DNA from 3 places in the Hymenobacter sp. UYCo722 genome. Region 3 is predicted to be linked to each of the others. Evidence: riboswitches for the same ligand, from Rfam matches in the RefSeq annotation. Region 3 holds a riboswitch; each other region holds the start of a gene.
What was found. Region 3 has a riboswitch for S-adenosylmethionine ahead of ABIB44_RS20440 (peroxiredoxin-like family protein). Riboswitches for the same ligand answer to the same signal wherever they lie in the genome.

Region 1: it holds a riboswitch for S-adenosylmethionine, as region 3 does, so the genes downstream of both, ABIB44_RS00220 (ATP-grasp domain-containing protein) here and ABIB44_RS20440 (peroxiredoxin-like family protein) in region 3, are expected to answer to the same signal.
Region 2: it holds a riboswitch for S-adenosylmethionine, as region 3 does, so the genes downstream of both, metH (methionine synthase) here and ABIB44_RS20440 (peroxiredoxin-like family protein) in region 3, are expected to answer to the same signal.

The regions. Positions count from the first base shown of each region.
Region 1 covers NZ_JBEPPC010000001.1:51,943-58,685, forward strand. Annotated here, with positions in the region: gene ABIB44_RS00210 (TonB-dependent receptor plug domain-containing protein) at 1-1,891, shown strand, start outside; gene ABIB44_RS00215 (hypothetical protein) at 1,975-2,403, opposite strand; SAM riboswitch class I at 2,570-2,662, shown strand; gene ABIB44_RS00220 (ATP-grasp domain-containing protein) at 3,116-4,114, shown strand; gene ABIB44_RS00225 (LLM class flavin-dependent oxidoreductase) at 4,251-5,270, shown strand; gene ABIB44_RS00230 (amino acid permease) at 5,422-6,743, shown strand, end outside.
Region 2 covers NZ_JBEPPC010000006.1:42,806-49,548, forward strand. Annotated here, with positions in the region: gene ABIB44_RS14545 (SDR family oxidoreductase) at 1-679, shown strand, start outside; gene ABIB44_RS14550 (molybdopterin molybdotransferase MoeA) at 836-2,059, shown strand; SAM riboswitch class I at 2,175-2,283, shown strand; gene metH (methionine synthase) at 2,471-6,160, shown strand; gene metF (methylenetetrahydrofolate reductase [NAD(P)H]) at 6,259-6,743, shown strand, end outside.
Region 3 covers NZ_JBEPPC010000014.1:6,375-13,117, reverse strand. Annotated here, with positions in the region: gene ABIB44_RS20445 (O-acetylhomoserine aminocarboxypropyltransferase/cysteine synthase family protein) at 65-1,444, opposite strand; gene ABIB44_RS20440 (peroxiredoxin-like family protein) at 1,495-2,160, opposite strand; SAM riboswitch class I at 2,529-2,644, opposite strand; gene ABIB44_RS20435 (LysM peptidoglycan-binding domain-containing protein) at 2,973-3,254, opposite strand; gene ABIB44_RS20430 (hypothetical protein) at 3,441-3,860, shown strand; gene ABIB44_RS20425 (erythromycin esterase family protein) at 4,021-6,567, shown strand; gene ABIB44_RS20420 (lysylphosphatidylglycerol synthase transmembrane domain-containing protein) at 6,602-6,743, opposite strand, start outside.

The sequences.
Region 1 (6,743 bases), on a different contig from region 3:
GGCCGACAGTGCCCGCGCTTTGAACGAAGTGACCGTGTACGGCACCCGGCTCGCCCAGGTGGCCGGCCAGACCGGCCGCTACGTGACCGTGGTACCCGGCCGTGCCCTCAGCCAGTACCCCGTAGCCTCGCTCGACGACCTGCTGCGGCTGCTGCCCGCCATCGAAATGCAGAGCCGGGGCAATTTCGGTACGCAGGCCGATATCACCCTGCGCGGCTCCACGTTCAACCAGGTGCTTATCCTGCTCGACGGCATGCGGCTGAACGACCCGCTCACGGGCCACTTCGCCGGCTACCTGCCCATCACCCCGGCCGAGATTGAGCAGATTGAAGTGGTTCGCGGCCCCGGCGCGGCCCTCTACGGCCCCGATGCCGTGGGCGGCTTCGTCAACATCGTCACCAAAACCTTCGCCGCCACCCACCGGCCCGATGGCGTGGAAATCGGCGGCACGTTCATGGCCGGCGAGTACGACCTGAAAACCACCAACGCCGGCTTCTACGGCCAGGATAAGGGCCTGCGCCTGGCCGGCGGCATCCTCAACAACACGGCCAGCGGCCAGCTGCTGAACCTGCCCGGCGGGGGGCGCAACGACTTCAAGCTGAATACCTACTCGCTCTCGGGCGCGTACCAAATCAGCCCCAAACTCAGCGCCGCCGCCCGCGCCAGCTTCGACCGGCGCGACTACAACGCCCAGAACTTCTACACCACCAACGCCGGCGACCGCGCCCGCGAAACCACTTCGCGCGACTGGTACCAAGGCCAATTACGCTACGACTGGAACACCCGCGCCCGCACCGAGTTGCAGCTGGTGGGCACGTCCAGCACCGACTATTATCTCTACACCCCCACCTCGGTCGCCAGCGACCACCTCATGCACTACCTCAACCTGCAGGGCCAGCACCAGCTGCGCCTCTCGGATAAGGTGCAATTGACCCTCGGTGGCCAGGCCGACCGCCGGAGCGTGCGTAGCAACGACCGTGGCAACCACGCCGTGTGGCACCAGGGCGCATTCGCCGTGGCCGGCCTCACGCCCCGCGCCGGCCTGAACCTGACCGCCGCCCTGCGCCTCGACCACGACCAGGCCTATGGTACCGAAGTGCTGCCCCAGCTCACGGCCAGCCAGCAGGTGGGCGACAAGCTGACGGTGCGCGCTGCCGTGGGCCGGGCCATTCGGGCGGCCAACTTTACCGAGCAGTACAATTCGGCCATCCGGCCCGGCACGGTGCCCAATGGCTTCAACGTAGGCAATCCGGGCCTAGAAGCCGAGCGCACCTGGAGCTACGAAGGTGGCCTCGACTACGTGCTCTGCCCGGCCCTGACGCTGCGCGGTACCTATTTCAACCGCTACGGCCGCAACCTGATTGACTACGTGGCCACGCCCGGCAGCACCGTGCAGGCCGGCACCGGCTTCACCAACCTGAACCCGGCCAGCACCTACCGCTTCGCCCAGAACCTGTTTGCCGTGAGCACGCAGGGCCTCGAATTCGAAGCTACTACGCGTGCGCAGTTAACCACCGGCCTGCGCCTCGACGGCAGCCTGGGCTACACCTACACCCACCTGAACGTGGACGGCAATATCACGTCGCAGTACTTGAGCAACGTGGCCCGGCAACTGGTGAGCGGCAACCTGAGCCTGGTGCATCGCCGCTTCACCGCCAGCCTGGGCGGGGTATATAAGCAGCGTGCCGGCCTGCCCCCGGTAGGTGACTTCACCCTCTCAACCGATTACGTGGTCATCAACGGCCGCCTCGACGTGGCCCTGCTGCCCGAGCGTCTGTGGGTGGTGGGCCAGGCCCAGAACCTGTTCAATGCCCACTATTCGGACCTGCTGGGCGCTCAGATGCCCGGCCGCTGGCTAATGGCCGGCGTGCGCCTGGCTCTGCGGCGGTAGGACATTCAGACTGCCAGAACGCCCTAACACAGGAACGTCATGCTGAGCTATGCTCGGCATGACGTTCTTTTTTTTGGCTGCTGCTAACCAATTGCCGCCTTCAGCCATTTCTTGGCTTCTTTTAGCGTGCGGTGCTGGGAAGTTGCGATTTCGTAGTTGTTGGCTTCAGCCACGTTGTGGGTATAGTTCTGCACTGAAATCTGGCCGAACACCGTTTCGGGTACTACGAAGCTGACGTGGTGAATGCCGGCGCGCTGGGCGCGAATGTTCCAGTCGGTGCGCATCCATTCCTGGTCGGTGGGTTTCACGGCCTGTACCTGGCGGGTATCGGCGAGCCAGCCCAGGGGCTTGGTGCGGGCGGCTTCGGTTTCGTAGAGTTCCAGGCCGCGGTTCATCAGGAAGCGGAACTGCTCGCTGTTGGCAAAGCCACTCCAGGAGATGATAAAACAGGGCACCTCGGGGGCAAAAAGCAGGCTGCCGTAAGGCTCGGCGTGTACAACGGTATCAGACATGAATAAGTGGTATTCGGACAATTGCTGCAAGGCGAAAAGTACGCACCAGCCAAACGCCTCCTCCATACGCGGGCCAGGGTGGTGAAGTTGCTCGGAGAAGTTGGTGTGGCGGGAGTGGAAATTGCGGACTACCTTTGTGCCATCAATTCTTTCTCCTGAAGGATTGTTTTTATACAGAGGCGCTGAGAGACAGGCTCAACGAAGCGCCGGCAACCATCCGCAATTGCGGGCAAGGTGCCAATTCCTGCACATATAAAAACAAGTTGCCGTGGAAACTGCCAACAACTCCCCCTTGCAATCACTCACCCTCGTTACCCGGCCCGCTGCGATGCGGGTGGCCGGGCTGGGCTGTTGTTGCTGTTGTTGTCTGGCTTAGCCTTCCCCGAGTCGATGTTCGCGGGTAGGTAGGCAGGAAAGGCCGATGGCTTTCGCACGTCCGGCTTCGCATGCCTGCTGGTGGCGTTCGTAAGTTCTTTTTCAGGGTATAGCTCGGTTGCGGCACGGCGTGTTTTCGCCCGTTGGAGTCCACTTTGCTAGCACTGTGCCTGGCCTGCGCCTCCGGTGTTTACCCTGAATTTCGGACTGCTGAATTCGCCCGAGAACTGCTAGCTCAATCCCTCATTTTTTTGGTTTTTCATGCTTTGGCGAGCGCTGCTATTTGGCGAATGCCAAAGGCGCATCCTGCTACTAACTCAATTAACTTTTCTGTTTTATGTCACTCCCTCAAAAGCCCATTGGCATTTATTTCGAGCACCCCGAATGGTTCAAGCCGCTGTTTGCGGAGCTGGAGCGCCGGGGCCTGCCCTACGAAAAAATTGATGCCGCGCATCACCTCTTCAACCCCGCCGAGAAGGAGAGCGGCTACAGTCTGGTCGTGAACCGCATGAGTTCTTCGGCTTACCTGCGGGGCCACGGGCAGGGTATTTTCCACACGGCCGGCTACGCCACGCACCTCGAGCGCATCGGCACGCGCATCATCAACGGCTCGGCGGCCACGGCCATTGAAACCAACAAGGCCCGGCAGCTTTCGCTATTCGAGTCGCTGGGGCTGAAGTACCCAAAGTCGCTGGTGATAAACCATGCCTCGCGGGCCGTGGATGCGGCCCGGCAGCTACGCTTTCCCATCGTGGTGAAGGTGAACATCGGGGGCAGCGGCGCGGGCATTATCCGCTTCGACACCCTGGAAGGCCTGCAGGCGGCCGTCGAGAACAACCAGATTGACCTCGGCATCGACCAAACCGCGCTGGTGCAGGAATACGTGACACCTCGCGGCGGCAATATCCATCGGGTGGAGATGCTGGACGGCAAGTTTCTCTACGCCATGAAGGTGTTCACGACCGGCGAGAGCTTCAACCTGTGCCCGGCCGAAATCTGCCAGATTCCGGAGGAGCAGTCGGCCGAATTCTGCCTGACGGAAGCCCCCAAGAAAGGCATTCAGGTGGAAGCCTTCACGCCGCCGGCCGAGGTAATTGCGGCCGTGGAGCGCATTGTGGCCGCCGCCAAAATTAACGTGGGCGGCATCGAATACCTCATCGACGACCGCACCGGCGACGTGCTCTATTACGACATCAACGCCCTGTCCAACTTCGTGGCCGACGCCGTGAACGTAGTCGGTTTCGACCCTTACGCGCGTTTTGTTGACTACCTCGAAACGCAGCTGCCGGCCGTGTCGGCAGCGGCTCCCGTAGCCGCTGAATTGGCCACGGCATAAACCATCTCACTAACAAATGAACGTCATGCTGAGCTTGTCGAAGCATCTCTACCGCTTCGTTATGGCAGCATTGATTACTACTGCGGTAGAGATGCTTCGGCTAGCTCAGCATGACGTTCTGTTAATTAAAAAAGCCATGAAATTTGGATATTGGATGCCCGTATTTGGGGGCTGGCTGCGCAACGTGGAAGACGAGCACATGCCCACCGACTGGAGCTACGTGAAGAAACTGGCGCAGCGCAGCGAAGCCCTGGGCTACGACCTCACGCTGATTGCGGAACTGTACCTGAACGACATCAAGGGCACCGAAGCGGCGTCGCTGGAGGCCTGGAGCACGGCCGCTGCTTTGGCTGCCGTGACGGAGCAGCTGGAAATTATGGTGGCCGTGCGGCCCACGTTTCACAACCCCGCGCTGCTGGCCAAGCAGGCCGCCAACATTGATTTGATTGCCCCCGGGCGCTTGTCGCTGAACGTGGTGTCGAGCTGGTGGAAGGATGAGGCCACCAAGTACGGCCTGCACTTCGAGCAGCACGACGACCGGTACGCCCGCACCCGCGAGTGGCTCGACGTGGTGACCAACGTGTGGAAGCAGGACCATTTCAGCTACGATGGCAAGTACTACCAGGTGGCCGACAATGTGCTGCAGCCCAAGCCCGCCAAAGCCCCGTTCCTGTACGCGGGCGGCGAGTCGGAAGCGGCCAAAGACCTGATTTCGACCCAGTGCGACGGCTACGTGATGCACGGCGACTCGCCGGCGCAAATTGGGGCCCGCATTGCCGACATGCGCCGCCGCCGCGAGCAGAAAGGCCTGCCCCCGATGAAGTTTGGCGTGGCCGGCTACACAATTGTGCGCGACAACGAGCAGGACGTTAAAAAGGAGCTGGACCGTATTACCAATGTGAAAGCCTCGTCGGCCGGCTATGGCAACTACCAGCAGTGGCTGGCCGGCACGCAGCTCGAGCAGCAGGTGTCGCTGCAGGACTACTCGGTGTCAAACCGGGGCCTGCGCACCGGCCTCACCGGCACCCCGGCGCAGCTGCAGGACCGGATTGGTGAGTTCGAGAACGTGGGCGTTGATTTTTTCCTGCTGCAGGCCAGTCCGCAGCTGGAGGAAATGGAGCGCTTTTCGGAAGCCGTTATTCAGGTGCTGGCGTAGGTGCACGTCTTTCAGTAACCGTCATGCTGAGCGCAGCCGAAGCATCTCTACCGCAATAGTAAATGAATTACTTACGTGGTAGAGATGCTTCGGCTACGCTCAGCATGACGTTCTTTTTTGTTTGCACCACTGGTGCGTCCTCAACATTTTCATGCTTAAAAAATCATTAGAGCTGCTTCGAGCGGAAGCAGCTGAAACCGGGGCCAATACCCTCAAACGCAGCCTGAATGGCGTGAGCCTGATTGCCATCGGTATCGGGGTTATTATTGGAGCGGGTCTTTTTTCGCTCACCGGCATCGCGGCGGCGAACAACGCGGGGCCGGCGGTTACGCTTTCGTTCATTGTGGCGGCCGTGGGCTGCGCTTTCTCGGCGCTGTGCTACGCCGAGTTTGCGGCGCTGGTACCCGTGTCGGGTTCGGCCTACACCTATTCGTATGCCACGATGGGCGAATTGTTCGCCTGGATTATTGGCTGGGATTTGGTGCTTGAGTACTCGGTGGGGGCGGCTACGGTGGCCATCAGCTGGTCGCAGTACCTCATCAAATTCCTCAGTAAGTACGGGCTGCACATTCCGGCGCGGCTGGTGATGTCGCCGTTCGAGTCGGCCACGCTGGCCGATGGCAGCACCGTGAGCGGCTATGTAAACGTGCCGGCCATGCTCATCGTGCTGGCCATTACGGCCATCGTTACGCGGGGTACCAAGGGCTCGGCCTGGTTCAATGCGCTGGTGGTGGCCCTGAAGGTGGCCGTGGTGCTGGTGTTCATCGCGCTGGGCTGGAAGTACATCGACCCGGCCAATTACCAGCCCTACATCCCGGCCAATACCGGTAAGTTTGGCGAGTTCGGCCTGAGCGGAATTCTGCGCGGAGCGGGCGTCATTTTCTTCGTCTTCATCGGTTTCGATATCGTGGCCACCATGGCGCAGGAAACCAAGAATCCGCAGCGCAACATGCCCATTGGCATCCTGGGCTCGCTGGCGGTGTGCACGGTGCTGTTCGTGCTGTTCGGCCATGTACTCACCGGCCTGGCCAACTACACCGAGTTCAAGAACAGCGCCGCCCCGGTGGCCATTGCCATTGAGAAAACGCCCTACGCCTGGCTGTCGTCGGCCGTGATTATGGCCATTCTCATCGGCTACACGTCGGTTATTCTGGTCGATTTGCTGGGGCAGTCGCGGGTGTTTTTCTCCATGTCGAAGGATGGGCTGCTGCCGCCGGTATTCTCCCGGCTGCACCCGAAGTTCAATACGCCGTCGCAGTCCACGCTGCTGCTGGGGTGCTTTATCGCGCTGTTTGCGGGCTTCGTGCCCATTGCGGTCGTGGGCGAGATGACGAGCATCGGTACGCTGCTGGCCTTCGTGATGGTGTGCCTGGGCGTGATGATTATGCGCAAAACCAACCCCGATGCGCCGCGCTCGTTCCGCACGCCGTGGGTGCCGGTGGTGCCTATTCTGGGCATTGTGGTGTGCGTGGT
Region 2 (6,743 bases), on a different contig from region 3:
CACCCCGTTGCGTGAGTCGCAGCCCCGGCTGCCGCTCGACAATTTTTATTACGCCCAGGAAGACGAAGTATACGCCGCAGCCAAGCGCGATGGCTTCACCTGGAGCATCCACCGGCCGCACACCATTATAGGCAAAGCCGTGGGCAACCTCATGAACCTGGGCACCACGCTGGCCGTGTACGCCAGCATCTGCAAGCAAACCGGCCGCCCCTTTTGCTGGCCCGGCTCGCAGGCGCAGTGGGACGGCTTGTCGGACGTGACCGATGCCCGAGTCATCGCCAAACAACTGGTGTGGGCCGCCACCACCGAAACCGCCCGCAACGAAGCCTACAACGTGGTGAACGGCGATATTTTCCGCTGGAGCCAGCTGTGGGGCCGTCTGGCCGAATGGTTCGGCATTGAGCCCGTCGGCTTCGATGGCACCATTCATCCGCTCGAAGCAGAAATGGCCGGCGATGCGGACCTATGGCGTGACATCGCCACAAAAAATGACCTTACCGAGGCCGACCTGAGCCGCTTGGCATCGCCCTGGCACACCGATTTAGACCTGGGTCGGCCCATTGAAGTGATGACGGATATGGCCAATAGCCGCAAGCGGGGCTTCACGGTGTATCAAAGTACGGAGGATTCCTTTTTTGACTTGTTTGCCCAGCTGCGCGAAGACCGGCTGATTCCGTAGGCGCTGCAGAAAGGCACCCAGCCCGTCATGCTGAGCGCAGCCGAAACATCTCTACCGCACAAGTAATCAATTTAGTATTGCGGCAGAGATGCTTCGACTGCGCTCAGCATGACGTTTTACTTATCCCCACAAGCCATCTAATACTCCTTTCTTTCCATGATTTCCCCCGCCGAAGCCACTGCCCGCGTGCTGGCCACCGCCCGCCCCCTGCCGTCCGAAACCCTGGCCCTGCCCCACGCCGCTGGCCGCATCCTGGCCGAAACGCTCACGGCCGACCGCGACTTTCCGCCCTTCAACCGGGTGGCGATGGACGGCATCGCGGTGGCCTTTGCCGCCTGGGCCGGCGGCCAGTCGGAATTTGAAATCGCGCACACCCAGTACGCCGGCGAACCAACTCGTGCGCTGCCCAGCCCGCAGCAGGCCGTGGAGGTGATGACCGGCGCGGTGCTGCCCGTGGGAGCTGATGCGGTGGTTCGCTACGAAGACATCCTGCTGCACGACAACCGCGCCACCATCCAGATTCCGCCGCCCGGCGCGCCCGGCGTCAACGTTCACCAGCAGGCTGCCGACCGCCACGCCGGCGATACCCTGCTGCGCCCCGGCACCCGCCTCGGCCCCGCTGAGCTGGCCGTGGCCGCCACCGTGGGCGCGGCCGAACTGGCCGTGACCCGCGCCCCGCGCCTGGCCGTGGTGAGCACCGGCGACGAGCTGGTGGGATTATCGGCCACCCCCCTGGCGCACCAGATTCGACGTTCCAACGTGTATGCCCTGCAGGCGCTGTTTGCGCAGGCGGGGGCCGAGGTTTCGCTGTTCCACCTCTCCGACAACGTGGAAGAGTTGCGCGTGGGCCTCACCAATATTCTGGCCGCCGGCTTCGATGTCATGGTGCTGAGCGGGGCCGTGAGCAAGGGCCGCGCCGACCACCTGCCCGGCCTGCTGCGCGAGCTACACGTCGAGGAAATATTCCACGAAGTGCAGCAGCGACCCGGCAAGCCCATGTGGTTTGGGGCGCGGGCCGGCGGGCCGGTGGTTTTCGGGCTGCCCGGCAATCCGGTGTCCACGTTCCTCACGGCTTGCCGCTACGTGCGGCCCTGGCTGCGCGCCGTGCAGCAGCCCACCGAAGCCGGCGAAACGGCCGCGGTGCCCGAAGCGCCGATGCCGGCCATGCTCACCGTCGACATCAACTTTAAGCCCCAGCTAACGCACTTTGTACCCGTGCGCCTGACCGTGGACGCGGAGGGCCGCCGCCTGGCCACGCCGCTACGGGTGGGCGGTTCCGGCGATTTGGCCGGGCTGCTGGGGGCCACCGCGTTTCTGGAGCTGCCCCCGGAGCCAACCGTGTTCGCGGCGGGCAGCGTGTGGCTGGCGTGGACATTGTAGCGCTTTCGGCTAATAGAACGTTGTGCTTCATCTGGCGTCCGCGCAGTCGAAGCATGATGCTCGATGGATTCTCGGATTACCCAAGATTGTGCTTCCGTCGTATCTTCGCATCACGCTGCTATCCAGAAAGACCGAGGGACCGGGCCCGATGACGTCTTGGCAACCTACCACGAGTAGGTGCCAACTCCCGTTTCACCGCGTTTTTTGGTGAAAGAAGATGACAGCCGGAACCGGACGCTCGCGCCCGGGTTTCTTTCTGGATACGCGCCTGTACGCTGCTATTCGACCCCGAAAGAAATGTCCGTTTCCGCCCCTACCCTTCCCCAGATTTCTCCGGCACGCGAAGATTTGGCCTCGCGCCACCTGCTTCCCGAGCTCCTACGCCAGCGCCTGCTGATTCTCGACGGCGCGATGGGCACCATGATTCAGCGCCACCCGCTCACGGAGGAGGATTTTCGGGGCACCCGCTTCGCCGACCACCCCAAGCCCCTGCGCGGCAACAACGACCTGCTGAGCCTGACCCGGCCCGACATCATCAAGGGCATCCACGCCGAATATTTTGCCGCCGGGGCCGACATGGTGGAAACCAACACCTTTTCGGGCACCACCATCGCGCAGGCCGACTACGGCCTGGAGCACGTCGTGTACGAGCTGAACTACGAGTCGGCGCGCCTGGCCCGCGAGGCGGCCGACGAGTACACCACGCCCGAGCAGCCGCGCTTCGTGGCCGGGGCCGTCGGCCCCACCAACCGCACCGCCTCGCTCTCGCCCGATGTCAACCGGCCCGGCTATCGCGCCGTGACCTTCGATGAGCTCGCTACGGCTTACTTAGAGCAGGTGCGCGGCCTCGTGGATGGCGGCGTGGACACGCTCCTCATCGAAACCATTTTCGATACCCTGAACGCCAAAGCGGCCCTCTACGCCGTGCAGAAGTTCTTCGATGAAGGGGGCCGCGAAGTGCCCGTCATGATTTCGGGTACGATTACCGACGCTTCCGGCCGCACCCTCAGTGGCCAGACGGTGGAGGCATTCTGGAACAGCATCCGCCACCTGCCGCTGCTAAGCGTGGGCCTGAACTGCGCCCTCGGGGCCGACCAGCTCCGCCAGTACGTGCAGGAACTGAGCCGGATTTCCGACGTGCACATTTCGGCCTACCCCAACGCCGGCCTGCCCAACGCCTTTGGCGGCTACGACGAGTCGGCCCAGGAATTTGCCGCGCTGGTGGAAGAATACCTCAAGGAAGGCATCGTGACCGTGGTGGGCGGCTGCTGCGGCACCACGCCCCAGCACATTGCGGAGCTGAGCAAGCTGGCGAAGCAGTACAAGCCGCGAGCGTTGAAACAGTTAAAAGTGAAGAGTGAAGCGTTAGAATCCGGAGAAAAGCCAGTGATGGATTTTAACGCTTCGCTTTTAACTTCTAACTCAAACGCCACGCGTTTGTCCGGCCTCGAACCCTTCAACATCACCCCTGATAGCCTCTTCGTGAACGTGGGTGAGCGCTGCAACGTGACCGGCTCGCGCGCCTTCGCCCGCCTCATCCGCACCGGCGCGTATGAGGAAGCCCTCGCCGTGGCCCGCCTGCAGGTGGAGGAAGGGGCCCAAGTCATCGACATCAACATGGACGAGGGCATGCTCGATTCGGAGCAGGTGATGACGACGTTCCTGCACCTCATCGCCTCGGAGCCTGACATTGCCCGGGTGCCCGTCATGATTGACTCCTCGAAGTGGAGCGTGCTCGAAGCCGGCCTGAAATGCGTGCAGGGCAAGCCCATCGTGAACTCGATTTCACTGAAGGAGGGCGAAGACGTTTTCCGTGAGCGGGCCCATACGGTGCGCCAGTACGGGGCCGCCGTGGTGGTGATGGCCTTCGACGAAAACGGCCAGGCCGACTCGCTGGAACGCCGCAAGGAAATCTGCCAGCGCAGCTATGACATCCTGACCAAGGAAGTGGGCATGGACCCGTCCGACATCATTTTTGACCCCAACATCCTGACCGTGGGCACGGGCATGGACGAGCACCGCAACTACGCCATCGACTTCATCGAAGCCGTGCGTTGGATTAAAGGGCACCTGCCCGGCGCGCTCACCAGCGGCGGCATTTCGAACATCAGCTTTTCCTTCCGCGGCAACGACTTGGTGCGCGAGGCCATGCACACGGCCTTTCTCTACCACGCCATCCGGGCGGGGCTAAATATGGGCATTGTGAACCCCGGCCAGCTTGGCGTGTACGATGAGATTCCGAAGGACCTGCTCGAGCTCTGCGAAGACGTGCTCCTGAACCGCCGCGCCGACGCCACCGAGCGCCTCGTGGAATTTGCCGACACGGTGAAGCAGAAGGACAAGGCCGAAGTAGTGGCCGATGCCTGGCGCAGCCTGCCCGTGTGGGAGCGCCTGCAACACGCGCTGGTGAAGGGCATTACCGAATTTATCGACGAGGACACCGAGGAAGTACGGCAGCAGGTCGGGCGGCCGCTCGAAGTCATCGAAGGCCCGCTGATGGCTGGCATGAACGTAGTGGGCGACCTGTTCGGGGCTGGCAAAATGTTCCTGCCGCAGGTAGTGAAATCGGCCCGCGTGATGAAAAAGGCCGTGGCGTACCTGGAACCCTACCTACTGGCCGACAAGCAGGGCTCGGAGCGCCAGACGGCCGGCAAAATCCTGATGGCCACGGTGAAAGGCGACGTGCACGACATCGGCAAGAACATCGTGGGCGTGGTGCTGGCCTGCAACAACTTCGACATCGTGGACCTCGGCGTGATGGTGCCGCTCGAAAAGATTTTGGACGAAGCCCAGCGCCAGCAGGTCGACGTGATTGGCCTCTCCGGCCTCATCACCCCCTCGCTCGATGAGATGGTGTACGTGGCCCAGGCCATGGAAAAGCGCGGCCTGAAAATCCCCCTGCTCATTGGCGGGGCCACCACGTCGCGCCTGCACACGGCCGTGAAAATCGCGCCCTCCTACAGCGGGCCGGTGGTGCACGTCAACGATGCTTCGCGCTCGGTGGGCGTGGCGGCAGGCCTGCTCGGCTCGGGTGAGCGCGCCTACGCCCAGACCGTGGCCGACGACTACAACGCCCTGCGTGCCGACTACGCCAGCCGCCAGCGCGACAAGAACTACCTCACCATCGAAGCCGCCCGCGCCAACGGCGTGAAATCGGACTGGGATACGGTGAGTATTACCAAACCCACCTTCCTCGGCACCAAGGTGCTCGAAGATTACGACCTCGCCGAGCTGGCCCGCTACATCGACTGGACGCCCTTTTTCCACACCTGGGAGCTGAAGGGCCGCTACCCGCGCATCCTGGACGATGCCACGCTGGGCGAAGCCGCCACCAAGCTGTTCGAGGATGCGCAGGCCATGCTCACCAAAATCATTGATGGGAAGCTGCTCACGGCCCGCGCCGTGCTGGGTTTCTGGCCGGCCAACACGCAGGGGTACGACACCATCGAAATCTACGCCGACGACTCGCGTGAAACCGTAACTACCGAGTTTTTCACGCTGCGCCAGCAGGGCGAGAAGGGCCCCGGCATTCCCAATGTCGCCTTCTCCGATTTCCTGGCCCCCAAGGAATCCGGCCGCGCCGACTACCTGGGCGGCTTCGCCGTGACGGCCGGTATCGGCATCGAAAAGCTGATTGAGCAGTACGATGCCGACCACGACGACTACTCCAGCATCATGGTGAAGGCCTTGGCCGACCGCCTGGCCGAAGCCTTCGCCGAGCGCCTGCACGAGCGGGTACGGCGCGAATTCTGGGCCTATGCGCCCGATGAGCACCTCACCGGCGACGACCTCATTCAGGAGAAATACCGCGGCGTGCGCCCCGCCCCCGGCTACCCCGGCTGCCCCGACCATACCGAAAAAATAACCCTCTTCCAGCTGCTCGATGCCGAGAGCCAGACCGGCATTATCCTCACCGAAAACCTGGCCATGTACCCGGCCTCCTCGGTGAGCGGCATGTACTATGCCCACCCGGACTCGCGCTACTTTGGGCTAGGCCGGATTGGGGTTGACCAGGTAGCAGACATCGCCCAGCGGAAGCACATGCCGCTGCCCGAGTTGGAGCGCTGGCTGATGCCGAATTTGAACTACGAACCAAAATAATTGGCTGTTAGCCTTTAGCTGCTAGCTATTAGCTCGTGCCCTTAAAATACTTACTGCCAAGAGCTAATAGCTAGCAGCTAAAAGCTAACAGCTTAAACATGAAAGTTACCGACCACCTCGCCCAAGCCAACGGCAAAACCCTCTTCTCCTTCGAGGTACTGCCGCCCAAAAAGGGCGAAAATATCCACACGCTGTTCTCGAACATCGAGCCGCTGATGGAGTTCAAGCCGCCCTTCATCGACGTGACCTACCACCGGGAGGAATACGTGTACCGCCACCACCCCAACGGCCTGCTGGAAAAGAAAACCGTGCGCCGCCGGCCCGGCACGGTGGGCATTTGCGCGGCCATCAAAAACCGCTTCGACGTCGACACTGTGCCCCACCTCATCTGCGGCGGCTTCACGAAGGAGGAGACGGAGAACGCGCTGATTGACCTGCATTTCCTGGGCATCGACTCCATCCTGGCCCTGCGCGGCGACCCCATCAAATCGGAAGGCCATTTCAAACCCGAGCCCGACGGCCATGCCTACGCCTGCGACCTCATCGGCCAGGTGGCCAACCTGAACAAGGGCGAGTACCTGGA
Region 3 (6,743 bases):
CCCCCCGGCCCCCCCCCCCCGCCCCCCCCCCCCCCCCCCCCCCCCACCTCCGCGAGAAAGTTGACTATACCTCCAGCGGCTGCGCGTGCTCCAGCTCGGGCTCGCCCACTTCTTCGCCCTCCGTGGGCAGCGCGGCCGTGTTGCCAATGGCATCAAAAGCGGCCTGCAAGTCGGCCCTGATGTCGTCAAAATGCTCTATACCCACTGACAAGCGCAGCGAGGTCGGCGTGACGCCGGCGGCCAGCTGCTCGGCTTCGCTCATCTGCTGGTGGGTGGTGGCCGAGGGCTGAATGATGAGCGTCTTGGCATCGCCCACGTTGGCCAGGTGGCTGATGAGCTTCAGGTTATCAATGAATTGCGTGGCCGTCTCCTTGGTGCCCTTCACCCGGAACGAGAGCACGCCGCCGTAGCCGCGCTTCAGGTATTTGCTGGCAATGGCGTGGTAGGGGCTGCTGGCCAGGCCGGGGTAGTTCACGCTTTCCACCTGCGGGTGCTGCTCCAGCCAGTTGGCTACTTTCAGGGCGTTTTCCACGGTGCGGTCCACGCGCAGGCTCAGGGTTTCGAGGCCGATGAGCAGCTGCCAGGAGTTGAACGGGCTGATGGCCGGGCCAAAGTCGCGCAGCCCTTCCACCCGCGCCCGGATGATGAAGGCGATGTTGCCAAACGTACTGCCCTTGCCGAACACGTCGTTGAAAACCAGGCCGTGGTAGCCGTCGCTCGGCTCCGTAAACTGCGGAAACTTGCCGTTGCCGAAGTCGTAGGTGCCGCCATCCACAATCACGCCGCCCACGCTGGTACCGTGCCCGCCAATCCATTTCGTGGCCGACTCCACCACGATGTTCGCGCCGTGCTCCAGGGGACGGAACAGGTAGCCGCCCGCGCCGAAGGTATTGTCCACAATCAGCGGCAGGTCGTGCTTTTTGGCAATGGCCGCGATGGCCTCAAAATCGGGAATACTGAAGCTCGGGTTGCCGATGGTTTCGAGGTAAATTGCCTTGGTCTTCTCGTCGATGTACTGCTCGAACGAAGCCGGGTTGTCGCCATCGGCAAAGCGCGCCTCAATGCCCAGGCGCTTAAAGGCCACTTTGAACTGGTTGTAGGTGCCGCCATACAGGTAGGCCGTGCTCACGAAGTTGTCGCCGGCCTGCAGAATGTTGTTCAGGGCAATGAACTGGGCCGCCTGGCCCGAGCCGGTGGCCAGCGCCGCCACGCCGCCTTCCAGGGCCGCCACGCGCTGCTCGAACACGTCGGTAGTCGGGTTCATCAGGCGGGTGTAGATGTTACCAAACTCTTTCAGGGCAAACAAGTTGGCCCCGTGTTCGGCGCTCTTAAATACGTAGCTGGTGGTTTGGAACAGCGGCACGGCGCGGGCCCCGGTGGTGGGGTCGGGCTGCTGGCCGGCGTGGAGTTGGAGGGTTTCGAAGTGCTGGGGCTGAACGGACATGAGGTTGCGGTTTTAAGCGTGAAGCGGTTTTTTTTGGATATGAATCTGGACTAAAGCTTGGCCAATGCCTCGAGCAACACGGCCGGGTCGGGGCGCTGCTTGAAGTTGGCTTCGGTGGCGGCCCAGGCAATGGTGCCGTCCTGCGCGATAACGAACGTGCCCGTGAGCGGCAGCTCGCCGCTGTCGTCGCCGTTGAAGGTGGCCAGGTCGATGCCCACGCCGTGCAGCGTGTGGTACACGGCGTCGCCCACTTGGTAGGCCAGCCCGAACTGCTTGGCCACCGTGTTGCCCAGGTCGCTGAGCACCGGAAACTGCAGTTCCTTTTCTTCGGCCGTGAGATTGGTCAGGTCCGGCGTTTGGGGCGAAACCGCTACCAGAGTAGCATTAAAGCCCTTAAACTGGGCCAGCGCCTGATTGTAGGCCCGCAGCTGCACGTTGCAGTAGGGGCACCAGTTGCCGCGATAAAACACCAGCACCACCGGTCCGGCCGCCAACAGCGCCGCCAGTGCAACCGGCTGGCCCAAAGCATCGGGCAACGTAAAATCGGGGACTTTGTGGCCGGCCCGAAGGCTGTGCTGGGCCAGGCCGGTGGCATGCACGGCGGCAATACCGGCATCAATGGTGTGGCTGGCCGTGGCGGGCAGCACGCTAGCTAAGTGTTGGGCCGTAGCGGCCAGTTCGTGCTGAATGGAAGCGGGAGCAGTGTACTTGGACATACGAAGTCAGGAAGAATATCTGGTTGAGGGAGAGATACTTCTTCGGGAGCAAGGGCCCGCTTGGGGCGACAGTCCGGCGCGGCGCTTAGCCGGCGCATGGCCGTGCTCAGCGCATTCGAGGTACCCGCGTGGCCACAACGGGCACCAGGCGCAACGGCATTCCCACGAAGAAGAAAGAGGAGGTTGTTAAGCCGAAATCAGGCTAGCAACAACACGGGCGACAACAGCACATTCGCATTCGCGCCGGGCGCGGTGCCACATTCCGGCCGCCATCGGCCGAAACGAAGAAACCCGAACCTTCGGCGCGCAAGGCGGCCGAAGCAGTCGGGGGAAAAAAAGCAGCATTCGAAGAATTTTCCATGGCACTCGAATCATCTGTCCCAGCGCGGCCGAAGCTGCGGGTGGGTAGGAATTGGCACCTTTCGTTGGTCGAAGGTTGCCAGTGGGTCACGGAGCCTATTCTCTCGCCACTTCTGTATAAAACTTGAAAACTGCCCACCGTTAGCGGGGAGTACCTGTCTGGTAACGGCAAAGGTAGAACAGGATATTTGGAATGGGCAAGCGTTGGAGCAAAAATATTTTTAGCTGGGTCAAAAGGAAGTTCCCAGCACGTCATGCTGAGCTTGCCGAAGCATCTCTACCGCTTCGTTTTTTAGCTATTATCATTGATTACTAATACAGTAGAGATGCTTCGGCTGCGCTCAGCATGACGTTCTTTCTATTGCTACCCATTTATCACCGACCCCGCCAAACGCAAAAAAGCCACCCTGAAACAGAGTGGCTTTTCTCACCTTTTTTCTGCAAAAAAGTACCTAGAGACTAGGTAGGGTCAACACCTGGCCGACTTCAATCAAGTCAGGGTTGGTTCCGATGACCGCCTTATTGGCGTCGTATATCTGGTGCCACTTAGCGGCGTCGCCGTAGTGGTGCTTGGCTATTTTCGAGAGGGAATCTCCACTGACAACAGTGTACGTATCCCCAGAAGTTTCCGGTTTTGCGTTGCCGAAAAAATCGGTGCCGCCGGCCGCCGGCTTAGCAGCGGGCTCTACGGGTTTTTGGTCGCCTTTGTCGCTGATGAAATCGAAGAGTCCCATGGGGTTTATTAAATTAAGTGGTGCGAATGATTTCACCGGGAACCTCACGGTTGGGCCGGCCGGGTTGCTATACGCACTTGGTGCGGCGGGGTTTCGCGGCCAACTCTTTTGCCCCGGTATCGTAAGCCGACGAGTTCGCCGTGCGCGGGCTACCACTTCATTCTTTCACCATTACTCGTTGTGCTCATGAAACTCCAGTCCCTTTTTTCGCTTCGTTATTTTGCCAGCCTACTGGTGCTCGTGTCGCTATTTGCTGCTTCGTGCAGCAACGACAAAGGCAAAGTAGAAGGCGTGAACATGCTGTACGGCACCGACAGCAAGGTGTGGAAAACCGCTAAAGAAACCGATACTTCCGGCGACAAAGTGAAGCAAACTGATGCCCAGAAACAGGAGGAGCTGCGCATTTTTGCCAACGGCACCTACAACATGACCGGTGCTTCGGGAGCTGTGAACGGCAAATACACGTTCGACCAGGCCGGCAAAACCATCACGATGACGCCTGATGGCTCGACTACCAGCAACACCTTCGCCGTGGAAACCCTCACCGACGATAAGCTGACGCTGAAGTCGGCCGACGGCGCGGCCCTGATGCTGGAAAAAGAGTAAGCTTCCAAACCCAACTGCCCGGAAGGCCCCGAACCACGCTGGTTCGGGGCCTTTTTTCTTTTTCAGCAGTCGCGGCCATCCTATTTCGCTTGTCCATCAGCGAGCTAACTTGCTGCCCATTCCGGCCGCGCCGCGCGGTTCTTCCACTTTTCTCTGCTGAATGTTTTCTGATTTGAAAACGGCCTTCGCCCTACTCGCGGCGGCCCTACTCGCTCCGGCGGCCTACGCCCAAGCCCCCACTCCCCTGCCCGTTCACGTCGTGCGCAGCATCAATCCAGTCGATACTGACTTTCGGGACCTGGAATTTCTGAAAACCGAAATTGGCCCGGCCCGGGTGGTGATGCTGGGCGAGCCCAGCCACGGCGAAGGCAATGTATTCGAGGCCAAAATCCGGCTCCTGCGCTACCTGCACGAGCGGCTGGGCTTTACGACGGTGGCGTTTGAGAGCGGGTTCTACGATTTGCACAAGGCCCAGCAGGCACTGGAAGCCGGGCGGCCAGCGCAGGAAGCTATTGGTAACAGCGTATTCCCGGTCTGGACCAGCACGCAGGAATTTCAGGCCGTGCTACCGCTTATCGGCAAAGGCGGGCTGCGTGTAGCCGGCTTCGACCCGCAGCTGATGAGTGAAGGCTACAGCGGTGATATGGTGGACGACCTAGAAGCGTTTCTGGCCCCGCAGAAAGCGGCGGGCCTGCTCAATTATGAATACCTCGAAGAAGTCATTGGCTTTATGGGCGAGCAATTTGCTTTTCTGCCCACCACCAAGCTGACCGATTTTGAGAAGGAAATGGCCAAAACAACTCACCTGGTGGACAAAGCCGCCGCCAGCCCCGACGCCAGGCGGCGCACCGAGGCCGCTTTCTGGCAGCAAAACCTGCGCAGCCTACTGGCCCAGGCCCGCGACTACGCCGCCCACGACGCCAATGCCAAGCTGGAAGAGCAGTTCATCGCCACCGACAGCAACCCGCGCGATGCCCAGATGGCCGACAACTTGCTGTGGTACGTGCGGGCTCATCCGCAGGAGAAAGTGGTGTGCTGGGCGGCCCTGCCCCACCTGGCCAACCGCACCGACCACTTCGAAAATGCCGAAATTCAGGCCTATCGCCCCATGGGCCGCGCCGTGAAGAACGGCCTCGGGCCGGACCAAGTGTACATTCTGGGCACGCTGAGCGGCAGCGGTACCCACGGTTTCCCGGCTATGGGGTATAAGCCGGTGCCCGCGCCAGTGGCCGGCTCGCTCGAGGCCGCGTTGCTGGCCCAACCGGGGGACTACGCCTTTGTGAGTCTGAAGCATGACGCGCCCGGCCAGCGCCTGACTACCTATGCTTTCGACTATCAGCCCTTGGCCGGCCCGTGGAGCGAGGCGGTGGATGGATTCCTGTTTCTGCGCAGCGTGAACCCGTCGCACGGTGCAACGGCCGTGGTGGCGGCCTTGCCAATGACCCCGCCCGATAGTGCGGCGGCCCGCTCCGGACCCACCGCCCTGAATCCGGCCGGCCGGCCGCGCCAGGTGCGGGCGGCTACTGGCACCGCGACCTTACGCGGGGTGGTGCTGGACCAGAAAACGGGCCAGCCGGTGCCATACGCTTCGGTTTCGGTGCCCGCTCAGGGCGTGGGCACGGTGGCCGATGGGCGGGGCCGCTTTGCCTTGCGGGCAGCGGGTGGCGAAGTCCAGGTGAGCAGCGTGGGCTACGCGACGGCTAGCGTAGCCGCCACCGCCGCACCCCTGACGGTGCGGCTGGCCCCGGCCGCCTACGAGCTAGCGGGCGTGCAGGTGCGCGGCGAAAGCCTGGACCCGCGCAAAATAATGAAGAAAGTGTTGGCTGCCCTGCCCAAAAACTACGAGCAAGCCGACTACGTGGCTGAAGTGTACACCCACCGCCGCCTCAGCAATTTCGACACGCTGCGCTACGAGGCGGAGTACGTGAGTCAGGTAGTGGAGCCAGCCGGCTACCGCAATTTCACCGGGGGCTTCCTGGGCCTGGGGCCGCGCGAAAAACACCGGATACGGGAAGTACGGGTGTTGACCAAGCCCAAAACCCCGCTCGGCTGGTTTGACCTGAGCGCCGGCGGGCAGGGCTTTTATACGGCCGCGGCCGACCCGGTGCGCACGATGCCGCTATTCAAAGCCAGCACCTGGCGCAAATTCACGCTACACTTGGACAGCGTGCAGCAGCAGGGCGACGAAACCGTGTACGTGCTGAGCTTCGTGGCCCGGCGCGCCAATCACCGTAGTACGGGCACTTACCTCACGGGCCGGCTGTCGGGACGCTTCTACGTGCAGCAGCGCGACTATGCCGTGCGGCGCTACCAGGCCCTGTGGGAGCACGATACGCTGACGATGAATGCCATAGCCCGGCAGCACGCCGGCCGCCACGACCGCATTGCACCGCATTACAACACCATTTATGCCGACGACCGTACCGACCATTTTGTGGAGTACGAGCGCGGCACCAACGGGCGCTACTACGTGGCGCACAGCGTGGCCCAGGCCGTGAGCGCCGGACGGGTGCTGGGCAAAGCGCCGCATCATCACCAGATATTGTGCGAGGAATACTTCACGCCCCAGCCCGCCACCACGCCACCCCTGCCGCCCGACCCCAAACTGGACCCGCGCCTGGCCGACGGCGAAATCTACCAACTCTACAAAGCCATCCCGCACCCCGAATTCTGGCAAACCTACCAGCGCCCCACGGCGGGAAAATGAGGCAGGAAGGGGGTTAAAAGCAAGGAGTTAAAATCTAACTGGTTTTCAACTTCTCACTCTTAACTCCCTTCGCGAACACCCGCGCCACCCAGCGCGGCAGGAAAACAGTGCCCAGCACCAGGTACAGGTAGTACGTGACTACCCGATACAGCAGCACCATGAAGCTGGTGAGCGTG